One region of the Dickeya chrysanthemi NCPPB 402 genome, then DNA from elsewhere that is predicted to be linked to it. Evidence: predicted binding sites of a transcription regulator. Region 1 holds the regulator's gene; the other holds the start of a gene.
What was found. The regulator LexA, encoded in region 1, represses DNA repair genes until DNA is damaged. The targets are predictions, from matches to a motif close to TNCTGTATGTACATACAGNA.
Positions count from the first base shown of each region.

Region 1 (7,633 bases):
AACTCAACGAGTGGATTTACCACCAGGTTAACAATGGCGTCTATAAAGCCGGTTTCGCCACGACCCAGCAGGCTTATGACGAATCCGTCGGGCTGGTGTTTACCGCTCTGGACAGGCTGGAAACGATCCTCGATAGACGGCGCTATCTGGCTGGCGATCGCCTCACCGAAGCCGATATCCGTTTGTGGACGACGTTGATCCGCTTTGATCCGGTCTACCATACCCATTTCAAATGCGACAAACGCCGGATAAGCGATTATCCGAATCTGTATGGTTATCTGCGTGAAATTTACCAGTTACCGGGCGTATCCGACACAGTGGATCTGGGTCATATCCGCCACCACTACTACCGTAGTCACGGCACCATCAATCCCCACGGCATCATCTCCATCGGGCCCGACATGGACCTGAACGCACCACACGAGCGGGATAAGCGTTACCCGTAAGCGGGTATGAATCACAGCAAACGGGTTGCACGCCGAACAACGCCGTCGATTGATTTCAGCCAACCGAGGCGGTGTTATGCGGCGGCGACATGCCGCTTCAAAGCGAGTTGAATGCGCGTGGTATCTCGCGCAAAAACCACGCCTTAGCTTCGCCCATGCTGTCGCGTCGCCATGCCATGATGATTTGGGCTTCGATGCTATTTTCCGGGCTAACGACCCGCAAGCGCCCTTCGGCGATATCCTGCGCCACACGCTCGTACGGTATAGTCGCCACCCCTAAACCAGCCAGTAGCGCCCGCCGCTTGTCATCCATTGAACTTACGGTCAAACGAGGCTGTTTATCCAGTAACTGCACCGTGAGGACGGGGCGTTCGCGAGCGGTATCCGCAATCGCGATGCCGCGATATTTCACACGTGTTACCTCTGATAACGGTTCAGGTTCATTATGGATAGGGTGATCCGGGCTGGCTACGTACACATTCTTCATGGAATATAATTTGCGGGTGTTGATTTCCGAAGAGGCGCGAAAGTGCATATCCGGCGAGATAACGATATCCGCACGACCTTGTTCAAGCCGCTCCCATGCGCCTGCCAGCACCTCAGTCAGTAATGACACCTGGGTATTGGCTTTCAGCGACAGTTTATCTATCAGAGCGAACAACGGCTCCATAGGCACCAACGCCTCCACCACGATGGTCAGGTGGGTTTCCCATCCTCGCGCCAGCGCTTCGGCATCCGTAGTCAACTTGTCGGCTGCTTCCAGCAGAATGCGCCCCCGCTCAAGCAGCATTCGCCCAACATTGGTGAATTTGGTGCGATGGCCGGAACGATCAAACAGCACGACATCCAGCTCATCCTCCAGTTTCTGCATGGTATAACTCAGAGCGGAAGGCACTCGTCCCAGTTCATCAGCAGCAGCGGCAAAACTACCCCGGCGATCGATAGCGTCCATGACTCTTAAAGCTTCCAGGGTTAATGCCCGTTCTTTTGCCATTTTTTCACTCATTCAGGATTTTTGAACGTACCGACCAGATTAACTGGCTAACAATCCATCGTCCAGACAATTACTATCGCTTTATCAATAATTATCAGGGTCGAATACCATGATCATTAGCAGAGCAGCAGAACAATGCGGCCAGGCTGACTATGGCTGGTTGCAGGCACGCTACACATTTTCTTTCGGTCATTACTTTGATCCTGATCTCCTGGGTTTTGCCTCGCTGCGGGTCCTCAATCAGGAAGTACTGGCTCCAGGTGCCTCTTTTCAGCCAAGGACCTATCCCCGCGTCGATATTCTGAACGTGGTGCTGCAAGGTCACGCTGAATACCGCGACAGCAACGGCAATCATACCCGCGTCAAAGCCGGTGAAGCGCTTCTGCTCGCCACTCAACCCAATATCAGCTACAGCGAACACAATATCAGCGATGATACGCCACTAACCCGGCTACAGTTGTGGCTGGACGCCTGCCCTACGCGGGAAAACCAGTGCACGCAGCGGCTGAGGCTGGAAGACGAGCGCCCTTATCAGTTACTGGCATCGCCGGATGAATCGGCCAATGCCCTCCATCTGCGTCAACAGGTCTGGATCCATCATTTGAATCTGGCAGCAGGCGAACAACAGAACCTGACGCTGAATGGCAACCGTGCTTACCTGCAATCGATTTACGGTTCGCTGCGTATTAATGGGAATACCGCGGCGATACCGAGTGTATTGCACTGTGGCGACGGCGCTTTCGTTCAGCAGGAAAACAGCCTTATTGTCCAGGCGGAAACCGCCGCACGGGTATTGCTGATCGATCTGGTGGTTTAGCTCGCGGTAAACCCCGTCGGAATGCAGCAAGGTGACCATGCGTCAGAAAACTACCCTATGGTACTGGGTTTTATGACGAAACAGGGCGCCAGCGCAACCTTGAGGCAGCTATCTCGGTGTTTTTATCCAGTCATGATAATATGCCGACATAATTTCACACTCGCTTCAGGGTTACTGCAATGGATTCAACCAATCCGGACAAACTTGTTGCCCAGGCTGAACAGCTTTGCCAACAACGCAATGTGCGTCTGACGCCCCAACGTCAGGAAGTGTTGCGTTTGATGGCCCAGCAACCCGGTGCGATCAGCGCGTATGACCTGCTGGACCTGCTCCGCGTTTCCGAGCCTCAGGCCAAGCCGCCTACGGTGTATCGCGCATTGGATTTTCTGCTGGAACAAGGCTTTATCCACAAGGTGGAATCCACCAACAGTTATGTACTGTGCCACCATTTTGAAGAGCACAGTCATACGTCGGCGTTATTTATCTGCGATCGCTGTGGGCAGGTAACGGAACGTCAGACGGAAGGTGTGGAAGAAACACTGCATCAACTGGCCAAACAAGCGGGCTTTGCCCTGCGCCACAGCGTGGTGGAAGCTCACGGCTTATGCGGCGAATGCCAAAAAGTGGAATCCTGCGAACATCGGGATAGTTGTAATCACGATCACAGCATCATTGTGAAAAAGCGCTGAACCGAAGAAAAACGGAACACATATAAAAAACGCTGAGTGTGAAGCGTTGCTTCACACTATTCATCCTGAATGCATTATCTCCCTGAATACCTCCGCTCCTGGACACATCGTCTTCCGTTGTATCAATACCCTTTCGGTACCATCAGCCCAGTTACTGATAAAACCGGGAGATTAAGGTGCCATCCAGACAGAGTGAACACCGGTGTAGACGATGTACAGCAGCGACAACCAAGGGCGGGAACAAAGCGTCAGCTCCAGTCGCTGTTGCGGATTACGCCAACCGCCAACCCTTCGATGGAGAAACTCTGTTCGCGTAAATCGACCACTATCGGCGCAAAATCTTTATTTTCCGCCAGCAGTTGTACCACATTACCCTGTTTCTTCAGCCGTTTAACCGTCACTTCATCTTCTATACGCGCCACCACCACCTGGCCGTTACGCACATCCTGCGTCTTATGCACCGCCAGCAGATCGCCGTCCAGAATACCGATGTCTTTCATCGACATCCCGCTAACCCGCAACAGAAAATCCGCACTCGGCTTGAACATCGCCGGGTCAACCTGATAGTGACATTCAATATGTTGCTGCGCCAACAACGGCTCGCCGGCGGCAACGCGACCGATGAGCGGCAGCCCCTGGTCTTCTTCTTCCATCAATAGACGGATACCACGGGAAGCGCCCGTGACAATTTCAATCACGCCTTTACGGGCCAGCGCCTTGAGATGTTCTTCGGCGGCGTTCGGCGAGCGAAAGCCAAGCTGACTGGCAATTTCAGCCCGGGTGGGCGGCATACCGGTTTGTGAAATATGATCGCGAATCAGATCATAAACCTGCTGTTGTCTGGTTGTTAGCGCTTTCATTCCGCCCCCTGTTTGTTTATACAGTTTCGCTGTGAGTATATACAGGGAAAGTGCCGATGGGAACCGTGATATGGCTATTGCGAGGATTTTTCTACGATTCTGCAAAACATCACGCAAAATGACTCCACAGTATTCCCCCCCACACCGTCGCCGCCAACAGGCAGGCGACGAATACTGCCGCCGAGCCAATATCTTTTGCCCGGCCCGACAGCTCGTGGTAGTCCATACCGACGCGATCCACCACCGCTTCGATGGCGCTATTCACCAGTTCAAACAGCACGATCAGCACCACAGAACCGATTAACAGCAACCGTTCCACCATTGAAACCGGAAGCCAGCAGGCAATAATAACGGCGACAACCGTGAGCAATGATTCCTGGCGAAATGCCGCTTCATGCCGCCACGCCTGCTTCAATCCTTGCAGCGAATAACCCGCTGCTTTGATAATGCGGGTTATTCCGGTTGTTTTGTTCATGCTTACTCCGCCTTTTAATTTTTGATTGGCCACGATTTTAACGCGCAGCCATGGTTTCATCACCACAGATATCCTGTCGGGTTTCTGGTATCCTTGGCGCGCATTGCTAACAAGAGGCTTCTGGTTGTTATGTCAGGTTGGCGTAGAATTTACTATAAACTACTGAATTTCCCACTAAAATTACTGGTAAAAAGTAAGGTTATCCCACAGGATCCCGTTAATGAACAACGCCTGGATCCGACGCGGCCGATTTTCTATGTATTGCCTTACAACTCCAAGGCGGACCTGCTGACTCTGCGCACAAAATGTCTGGAGTTTGGTCTGCCCGATCCGTTGCAGCCGCTGCACATCGACGGAAAAACCTTGCCGAGCCACGTTTTTATCAATGATGGCCCGCGTTTATTCCGTTACTACGTGCCCAAGCAGCAGTCGATAAGACTGTTCCACGATTATTTGGATCTGCATCGCAATAATCCGGAACTCGACATACAGATGGTGCCGGTCTCCGTCATGTTTGGCCGCTCTCCCGGCCGCGAAGGACAAAATCAGGGGACGCCGCACCTGCGTCTGCTAAACGGTATTGAGAAATTTTTTGCAGTGTTATGGCTGGGCCGCGACAGCTTCGTACGTTTCTCGGTGCCTGTCTCGCTGCGTTATATGGCGACGGAGCACGGCACCGATAAAACCATCGCTCACAAACTGGCGCGCGTAGCGCGGATGCACTTCTCCCGTTTGCGGCTGGCAACCATCGGCCCGCGTTTGCCGGTTCGTCATGAGCTATTCAATAAGCTGTTGTCTTCACGGGCCATCGCTAAAGCGATCGATGACGAAGCGCGGGTTAAGAAGATCTCCCATGATAAGGCCCAGCAAAATGCCATCGCCCTGCTGGAAGAGATTGCCGCAGACTTCTCCTATGAAGCCGTCAGGTTATCCGATCGCGTCCTGAGCTGGACCTGGAACCGCCTGTACCAGGGCATCAACGTGCATAATGCCGAACGGGTACGCCAGTTGGCGCAGGACGGGCATGAAATCGTCTATGTTCCCTGCCACCGCAGCCATATGGACTATTTGCTGCTTTCATACGTGCTGTACCATCAAGGCTTGGTGCCGCCGCATATCGCTGCCGGCATTAACCTTAACTTCTGGCCGGCCGGCCCGATTTTCCGTCGCCTCGGCGCCTTTTTCATCCGACGCACGTTCAAAGGCAATAAACTCTATTCCACCCTGTTCCGCGAATATCTGGGCGAGTTGTTTACCCGCGGTTATTCGGTGGAATACTTTGTCGAAGGCGGCCGTTCCCGCACCGGCCGTTTGCTGGAACCCAAAACCGGCACGCTGGCGATGACGATTCAGGCGATGTTGCGCGGCGGTCCCCGACCCATTACGTTGGTACCGATTTACATCGGTTATGAACATGTGATGGAAGTCGGTACCTATGCGAAAGAGCTGCGTGGCGCCACCAAGGAAAAAGAAGGTTTCCTGCAAATGGTGCGTGGGTTACGTAAACTGCGCAATCTTGGGCAGGGGTACGTCAACATCGGCGAGCCGCTGTCGTTGACCTCATACCTCAACAACCACGTACCACAGTGGCGAGACGCCATCGATCCCATCGATCCACAACGTCCCGCCTGGCTCACGCCTACCGTGCAGAATATCGCCGACAGCATCATGGTGCGCATCAATAACGCGGCAGCCGCGAATGCGATGAATCTATGCTGTACGGCGCTGCTCGCCTCGCGCCAGCGTGCGTTGACACGCGAGCAAATGGAAGAACAACTGGAGTGTTATCTGCAACTGCTGCGTAACGTTCCTTACAGCCCCGATATCACCGTGCCTAATCAAACCGCGTCGACACTGCTGGAACACGCGCTGAGCATGGATAAATTCGAGGTGGAAAAAGACAACGTCGGCGACATTATCATTCTGCCGCGCGAGCAGGCGGTACTGATGACGTACTACCGCAACAATATCCACCATATGCTGGTTCTGCCGTCGCTGGTTGCCAGCATCGTGATGCATTGCCGACGTATCACTACGGCGGAACTGTTGGGCCAGATAACACTGATTTATCCGTTACTGCAGGCGGAATTGTTCCTGCATTACGAGAAAGCCGGACTGGCTGACGTGCTGGATGAATTGGTGGCCGAGCTGGCTCGTCAGCAACTCATTCTGAGCAAGGATGACGGGCTGGAGCTGAACCCCGCGCGTATTCGTACGTTGCAACTGCTGGCTGCCGGCGTTCGTGAAACATTGCAGCGCTACGCCATTACACTGGCCTTGCTGAATGCCAATCCGACGATCAGTCGCGGTGCGCTGGAGAAAGAGAGCCGCAGCATGGCGCAGCGCCTGTCTGTTCTGCATGGCATCAACGCGCCGGAGTTTTTCGATAAAGCCGTGTTCTCAACGCTGGTTAATACCTTACGTAGCGAAGGGTATGTCAGCGACACCGGCGAGGCGGTACTGGAGCACGTTCAGGCGATTTATGCCATGTTGGGCGAGCTGCTTAGCCCGGAAGTGAAACTCACCATTGAAAGCGCCAGCCTGGCGCAGGAAAGCAGCGACAGTGAACCTGCGGTAAATGCGCCGACACAGGAAGACGCTGAGTAAGAAGTCAGCAAGGAGCCCTGCGAAAACCCGCAGGGCCATACCGCTACAGGCCGAACAGGATGCCGAAAAACAGCACCATGCCAACATAGTTGTTATTTTTAAATGCCCGAAAACAGTTATCGCGCTCACGTCCGGCAATCAGTTTCTGCTGATACGCGAACAAGCCCGCCGCTACCAGTACCGACCAGTAAAAGATCTGGCCTAATCCCATCATCCGACCCAACGCCAACATCGACACCAGCGTCATCAGTTGTAATACGCCGATAATCAGCGTGTCATAACGGCCAAACAGGATAGCGGTCGACTTTATGCCGATCTTCAGATCATCATCGCGATCCACCATGGCGTATTCGGTGTCATAGGCGACGGTCCAGCAGATATAGGCGAAAAACATGAGCCAACAGGTTGTCGGCAATGATTCACTCACGGCAGCATAAGCCATCGGGATCGACCAACCAAACGCCGCACCAAGAACCAGTTGCGGCAAATGGCTAACACGCTTCATGAACGGATAAATCCACGCCAGCGCCAGCGCAGCGACGGATAACCAAATGGTCAATCGGTTCATGGTCAGCACCAAACCGAACGCCAACAGCACCAGTACCACAAACAGTACCTTGGCAGAGTGCTCGCTGACTAACCCGGCAGGTAACGGACGCGCAGCGGTGCGTTTAACATGGCCATCGAAATGGCGGTCTGCATAGTCGTTAATGACGCATCCTGCCGCACGCATCAGGAATACCCC
Region 1 covers NZ_CM001974.1:3,998,181-4,005,813, forward strand. The annotation lists gene DCH402_RS17630 (glutathione S-transferase family protein) at 1-446, shown strand, start outside; gene DCH402_RS17635 (LysR family transcriptional regulator) at 544-1,440, opposite strand; gene DCH402_RS17640 (pirin family protein) at 1,550-2,257, shown strand; gene zur (zinc uptake transcriptional repressor Zur) at 2,437-2,946, shown strand; gene lexA (transcriptional repressor LexA) at 3,195-3,806, opposite strand; gene DCH402_RS17655 (diacylglycerol kinase) at 3,916-4,281, opposite strand; gene plsB (glycerol-3-phosphate 1-O-acyltransferase PlsB) at 4,411-6,888, shown strand; gene ubiA (4-hydroxybenzoate octaprenyltransferase) at 6,932-7,633, opposite strand, start outside.

Region 2 (7,633 bases), 1.9 Mb from region 1:
TTTTTCAGACATCTGTCCGAGAATGTCTTTATACGCAATGAAGTTTTCAGACTGGCCCAGAATCAGCGAACTGACGGCATTAAACGACTCCAGCTTGCCCATGCCGTTGACTTTGGACAGGATGGTACCGATCAGCCGGATAATGAACGGCAGCACTTTGATGTGCTGCAAAATCCCGATCAGCGCGGAGATGAATACAATCGGGCACAGTACTTTCAGGAAGAACACAAAGCTATTGTTACCAATATTGCCAAAGACGAAGGTTGTACCCTCACCGGCGAAACCGAGCAACTTGTCAAACAGACCGGCAAAGCCTGTTACGAAACCGAGACCTGCACTGGAGTAAAGGAAGAAATAAGCGAGCAGGATTTCAATGGCTAAAAGTTGAACAATATACCTGACGCGAATGCTTTTGCGATCGCGGCACACCAGCAGTGACAGGCCGGCGACAACAATCAGGGCCAGGATAAATTGCAGAATGTTGGACATGTTTGCTCCAAATTATGATAGGGGCCGATTTTTGGACGTCATTTTATGTAACGATTGCGCTTAAAATGAGACGTAAGACGCAAAAGCGGAATTATATCGCGGAAAATAACCTAAACTAAAGCGTTGGTCTCATAGCATTCGCTTCTGTCTGAGAGATCGTCGGGCATTTCAGCACGGCTGACTGGAAAATGCTGTGATGGAAGTTCCCTGTCCGTCACTCCGGCAGAGTAGGGAAAACCTAACCACAAGGAGAGAATCATGCCTGCATCTGACGTATTACGTGAATTAGGGCATTCAGGAATTCGGGTACCGTTGCTGACGTTTGGCGGCAACGTGTTCGGCTGGACTATTGATGAGCCGAACTCGTTTCGCGTATTGGATGCCTTGCTTGAGCAAGGACTTAATTTTATTGATACCGCCGATGTCTATTCGATCTGGGCTCCGGGCAATAAAGGCGGTGAGTCGGAAAGTATTGTCGGCAACTGGCTCAAACAGCGTGGAAACCGTGATCGGGTGATTATCGCCACTAAAGTGGGTAAGACTATGGGCGGCGATCGGCAGGGGTTGTCGGCTGGTTATATCCGTCGGGCGGTAGAGGATTCATTACGTCGCTTGCAGACCGATTATATCGACTTGTATCAATCCCATGATGATGACCGCTCGACTCCGCTGGAAGAAACTCTGTCGGCTTTTGATGCGTTGATTCGCGAAGGCAAAGTGCGTGCTATCGGGGCATCCAATTATGCAGGCGAACGTCTGGCGCAGGCGTTGCAGGTCAGTAAGGATAACCATTTGGCTCGCTATGAAACGCTGCAACCGGAATATAACCTGTATGATCGACAGCACTATGAAACCACGCTGGAACCGGTGGTGAAAGCCAATGGGCTAGGGGTGATCGGGTACTATTCGCTGGCAAGCGGCTTTTTGTCAGGCAAATATCGTTCGGCCGCCGATGCGGTGAAAAGCGCACGTGGTCAGGGAGTGGTGGAACGTTATCTTAATCCGCGCGGGCTGGCGATTTTGAATGCGTTAGATCAGGTGGCGGAGGCTCACCATACTACACCCAGTCAGGTTGCGTTGGCATGGCTCATAGCCAGACCGGGCGTCACATCGCCGATAGTCAGCGCAACGTCGATTGAGCAGGTCGCAGAGCTGGCTGGCGCGACTCGTCTGGCGTTGACGCCTCATGAGATTGAACGGCTAACTGTCGTCAGCGCCTGAGTGTTGAGTGCAGTCGTTACGTTGATATGACGAGGCGGCTGTCCGGCACGTTGGCTTTCTTACTCGGCTCATCATAAATGGGCCTTGTCCTTTTCAGGGCCGCAACACGCTGCGTTCAACGCGGCTCCCGGCAGCGTTGTCGTTCACCCGAATCACTGACCTGGATAAGCTCATCGTCATCCACTCTCTTGCCGCGTGACAATGCCCAATATGAGCCTTGCCTAAATAGCTTTGCATCTATTGTGGGAGGTGGTCCTGTCAGCACTGGCCTCGCGCGATGAGAAGTGAAGCATCAATGTGCGAAATTATTTCGAGGGCCAACGCGTTGCGTTGTTTAACACACCATGCATGTTGTCCTGCAACTCAAATTATTTGGGGGATAACGAGCGAGCTGCTGATACTGCCTTGATTGTAGCCGGTTCTGGTTGTCATCCGGTGTGGTGATGGCGGGTGGTTTTGGTACTACCTGAATATAACCGATGAGGCATTTTAGCGCTGCCATCATTGTTTTATTCTATGAAGCACATGCGTTTATTCCAGAGTAGGATGAGGTAATTGAGGTAGTGTGTTTATGAGCAACAGTAAGCGTCAGGAATAAAGAAACAGCCTCTGCATAAACAGAGACTGTTTCTTTGTCAGGGAAACCGCAACCACTTACAACGATAGAACAACTATCTATAGGGGCCGTGCTTACCCTTAACTTAACGCGTGCGCGGCAATTAAGCCTGAGGCTGAGTCACTACGTCTTTGATGCCTTTCACTTCGATCTCTACGCGACGATCCGGTGCCAGGCAGTCAATCAGCGCAGCACGTGCTTTCACGTTAGCACAGGTAGAGCCGCTAACCGGGTTGGCTTTGCCCATACCACGAGCAGAGATTTTGTTAGACGGGATACCTTTGTGAACCAGGTAATCGACAACAGTCTGAGCACGTTTGGTAGACAGGGTCTGGTTGTACTGGTCGGAACCCAGACGGTCGGTGAAGCCCAGAACGACTACAGAACCATCTTTCGGATCCAGAGAGCTCAACTGAGAGTACAGTTGGTCCAGAGAACGCTGACCTTCCGGTTTCAGAGTGGCTTTGTTGAAGTTGAACAGTACGTCAGACTTCAGTGTGAAGCGTTTGGTCTGAACAACCGGAGCCGGAGCCGGAGTCGGGGCCGGAGCAGCAGCCACTACTGGAGCTGGAGCAACGGTTTCCTGACCGAAACGGTAGGAAACGCCTACGCTCAGCAGGCCATTGTCAGGACGACCGCCAACGGTGGAAGCGTCGCCAATATTGTTCACCCATTGGTAATCCAGGCGGGTTGCCCAGTTTTTGGTGATAGCGTATTCAACACCGACGGCAGCCAGCGGAGAAACACCGGTGTCGTGATCGTTCAGGCCGGAGTCGTCATGGCTATCTGCACGCCATACGAAACCACCCAGACGAGTGTAGACGTCCACATCGTCAACAATCGGGTAGCTCAGTTTCGCTGCCAGCTGGATGCCCTGAGCTTTGAAACTGCCCTGGTTGCCGCCGTTATACTTCATACGGCCCAGCCAGTCATAGCCCATTTCAAAACCCAGGTACGGGTTAGCCTGATAACCGCCGAATGCACCGGCACCCAACTGGTTCTGTGCAGCATTGGTCACGTTGTAACCATTACCGTTCAGGCCAGAGTCGTGATACTGGGACCAACCCAGTTTACCGCCTGCGTACCAAGTGTTATCGTTCGGTGCGGCTTGTGCTACGGTAGCAAAGCCAGCCAGTGCCACTGCAATCGCGATAGCTGTTTTTTTCATTTTACGCCTCATTATCATCCAAATCGGCAATTAACTCTGTAAGCTAATCAGCCTTTGGTTAAAATCCTTTCTCGGAGACATTGCCCTTGGTCTAATTACGTGCTGCCAGTGAACTGGCATTATGATTAAGGACAACTCCAGCGAGCTAAAGTCTACAACGTGGGGAGAAAGTTACAAGTATGATGTGACAGACGCCATGAAAAAATCAGTCGTTCATACATAATTACTAACAAAGCATGGACGATTTTGTCAGATTACCCGGATGTCTTTTAATATTAACACTCCGCAATAATACGCCAGACACCCTATTTACGGGGGCTAAAGCGAACTTCTTACCTCCTTGTAAGAAAAGTCCTAATATTCATTTAGTGATACAATCTTGAGTGAATTTTTAGTGTGGAAAAAGGTCTTGTGATTGTTTTTTCCTCTGGACGCATAATAAATCCATAGGTATTTCCATGCTGCGCCGCCCTTTGCAACCGCATTTTTTGTTCATGATTCAGTTCATCCGCTAACCAACACAATACGACGCTGTAATTACCGGTCATTAATGCTTTCTCCATGGCATCAACCGTAGACACTGGATTGATACGGTGCAATTCGATCATTTTTTCCAGTGGCAACCCTGCCTGTTGCAGCCATAAACGGCTGAGTTTTTGCTGTGGCGACAGCCAGAGTAACCAGCGTGATTGCGTACCCAACTGTTGCAATAAAGGAAGCAGTAACGGCGTTAATACCGGATGATCATCGCCATAGACGATTTCACTGATGAAACCGCTGGAGGCGGCTTGAGGCATCGCGTTATTACTCAGACGTGACGTGTGACAAACATGACGAGAACGGATGGTTTGAGTACGCATGATTTCTTTACCTCACAGTATTACTGTATGTGCGTACAGTATCTTTTGTGTGAGCAAAGATCAACCGGAATTTCTGAAAGCGCTTCGCATAATCGTTATGTCGTTGCCTTCATAACATTTTTTGTATTTGAAGAGGGTGTTTTGCTGTGTTTAATTAATTGTTCGCGTTACAGATGTATCTGGTAAACAGGGAAAAATATTCAATACAAGGAATGAGTAATGAAAAAGCTATGTGAAAAAAGGATTTTACAGGCGAAAACAGTATTTTCCCCGCTGGGAAGTATCCTTTCTCGCTCACAATTTGGCGGCTACAGCATTGCAGTGGATGGTGTGATTTTCGCTTTAGTCTCCAATGGTGAGCTTTATCTGCGTGCAGCACCTGATAATGAGGCGTTTTTTCTCGACAGGCAAACACCCAAACTTATCTATACCAAACGCGGTTTGCCGGTGCCGCTTAATTATTATCTGGTGGGGGAGGCGCTTTGGCAGGACGAATCCGTGCTGTTGGAATTGGCGTCGCGTGCCCTACAGGGGGCTCGTCAGGACAAAGCCGCCAGAATGCGTTGCATCAGATTAAAAGACCTACCGAATATCAATCATGACCTGGAGCGTTTACTCTGGAAGGTCGGGATTAGAAATATTGATGAATTACATCGTCTTGGTGCTAAAACCAGTTACCTCAAACTGCGGTCTGTCAGTCAGAATCTGAGCGTTAATGTGTTGCTGGCGCTGGCGGGTGCAATCTGTGGCGTCCATCAGGCGGCGTTACCGCAAGTCGTGCGCAGCGAACTGATTGAATGGTTCGAGAATACCAGTCTGCGTGCTATCAGACCTCCCAGAATCAATTAGGGCGCAGAGGTCTGTTGTCGATTCCGATGCATCGGTTCCTGTGTGTGATTTTCTTCGGCAATCATCTGATTTTTCAGTTGCGTCAGTTCCGGCAGCAGGCCGATGATCAGGTTCACCTGCTGCAGCAGTAATTGCCCTGTGCTGTCTTGTTCCGGTGACTGAGTATGAATACGGTTTTTCAGCGCTTCCAGTTCGCGGTCCAGTACCGCCTGGTCGCTGTTATCTTGATGAAGTGCGTCATCGACATAACAAACGGCATCATTGAGTAATTGCAGGGTTTCAGACGACTGAATGTGTTCGCGGTGAGCTCCCAACGTCGAGATATATCCCAGCAGGGTGTGGTTGAGGCACATTAACCGGAAGGCGTTTTCCCGCATACCAGGGCGGGCGTGGGGTTCTGCCGACATGTTGGACACCACTGAAGCCAGCTCCGCATCGCTATTGTGGGCATCGCGACGAGCGATGCGATAAGGCAATCCGTTATCTTTGCCTTGATGATATTGGAGCATGATGGCATCGAGATAGCGGCAATTCCGCATCATCGCTTTATTTATCACGGCGGGAAGACCGCGGAATTTCCAGTCCGGCCAGATAAAACTGACCGCTGCCCAGGCAATACCACAGCCCGCCAACGTGTCGACTACCCTGGGAATGGCAACCTCCAGCCCTTCGCCCAATAAATTAAAACACATCAATACCAGCAGCGTGATAAACAGCGTGGCTTGGGCGTATTGCACGGTGCGGAAGGCAAAAAACAAGACGCCGCTGATAACAATCAGCGCCAGTTGTCCTTCCAGAGAGGGCACGATATACAGCAAAGGAACGCCGATGAGTACGCCGCCCAGCGTTCCGACAATACGTAGGGCTAAACGTCGGCGGGTTGCGTTGTAGTTAGGCTGACAGACAAACAGGCTGGTCAACAGGATCCAGTAGCCGTGTTGTAACCCGGTTAATTGAATAATCGCGTAGCCGATGCACAGTACCAGCGACATACGAACCGCATGACGAAATAGTGAGGATTGCGGCGTCAGGTGACGGCTGATACGTAACCTGATATCACTCCAGCCGGTAATTTTATCGTCTGAAAGCCGGCTTTCCGCCGTAAGACGGTGATTGTGGCGTTCCAGCGTCTGCTCGGACTGGATATTGATGAATTGGGCGTCAATTGCTCGCAAGTTATTGAGTAAATGGCGTAATGCCTTGATGTACAACGTTTCTATCCCTTGAGCGGCTAACCTGTCGATAGCTGCATCAAGATGAAAGAAGGCTCGCTCAATACGGTAATCATGCTGATATTTTTGTTGCAGCAAAATGGATTGAGATACTTGCTGGCAGGCGCGCGATAACATAAATAGCAAACGCTGAAACCGAAACGGCACATCGCTGTAGCGCAGCATCTGTCGCAGTTGTTCGTATTGGATATGTGCCGAGCTGGCGCGTTCGTGGATATCCTGCGCGACAAAATAATAGTGTAACGTGCGTCGGGTTCCGCGCTGGCCGCGGTCGCCGCGCAACCGAGTCAGTAGCGACGCCTTAGCCTGATTGAGCGTATCAACCAACTGGCCGTTGGCCATCGCCACGTCAATCAACGGTTGGTCGTTATCATCAAGATCAGGGTCAAACAGATTGGATTTGGTTTCCAGATAATGGGCCAACTGCTGGTAGCAACGAGCCAGGTTGTCCTGAAGCGGTCGAATAGGAAACAGCAAGTGGCCGAGTAGGGTCAGCAAGTTGTACCACAATGCCCCCAACAACAGCAGAAACGGTTGCTGGTACCAGTCGTTGTAAAGCGATATACCCAGCATGGTGTAGATGGCAATCAGCAGTGCGCCAAACGCGATGGTGGCATAGCGTTGCCCCAGTGAGCCCAGTAGAATAAAGCTCCAGGTTGAACCGGCCAGCCCAATGGCGAATAACCAGGGATGCGGGTAGAGCAGTTCGATTGACACCGAGGCGACCAGGAAACAGGCAAGCGTAATGATCAAATTAAACAGACGGCCGGACAACCGGTCATCGAGGTCTGTCAGCGCGGCGGCGACGACCCCCAGCGTTAAAGGAATGGTGCTGGTCGATACTCCCAGCCACCAAGGGACGAGCGCCACACCACTGAGTGCGATGAGAATCCGTAGATTATACAGCCAGCTACTGTTATAGATGACCTGCCGCAGGTTGGTTGTGACGTTCAGTTGCACGATGATGACCCGCTTTGGTTACTGATAACGCCGACGGGCGTTGGCTTCTCTTGCGGCGCGCGCTTCTTCCACCGACACGACGCGACGTCCCACCGGCCAGAGTGCGATGGCGGCGATTTTGAAATTGGCGATGCCCACCGGGATGCCGATAATCGTCAGACATTGCGCGATACCGCTGGCAATGTGCGACAGGCACAGCCACCAGCCGAAAAAGACCAGCCAGAATACATTTAGCAGA
Region 2 covers NZ_CM001974.1:1,227,570-1,235,202, forward strand. The annotation lists gene DCH402_RS05605 (NupC/NupG family nucleoside CNT transporter) at 1-489, opposite strand, end outside; gene DCH402_RS05610 (aldo/keto reductase) at 748-1,710, shown strand; gene ompA (porin OmpA) at 2,430-3,494, opposite strand; gene sulA (SOS-induced cell division inhibitor SulA) at 3,860-4,354, opposite strand; gene DCH402_RS05625 (TfoX/Sxy family DNA transformation protein) at 4,574-5,203, shown strand; gene yccS (YccS family putative transporter) at 5,200-7,395, opposite strand; partial or broken gene DCH402_RS05635 (YccF domain-containing protein) at 7,414-7,633, opposite strand, start outside.
Region 2: a site for LexA is predicted at 4,376-4,395, ahead of sulA (SOS-induced cell division inhibitor SulA). Genes of this name have one in related genera too.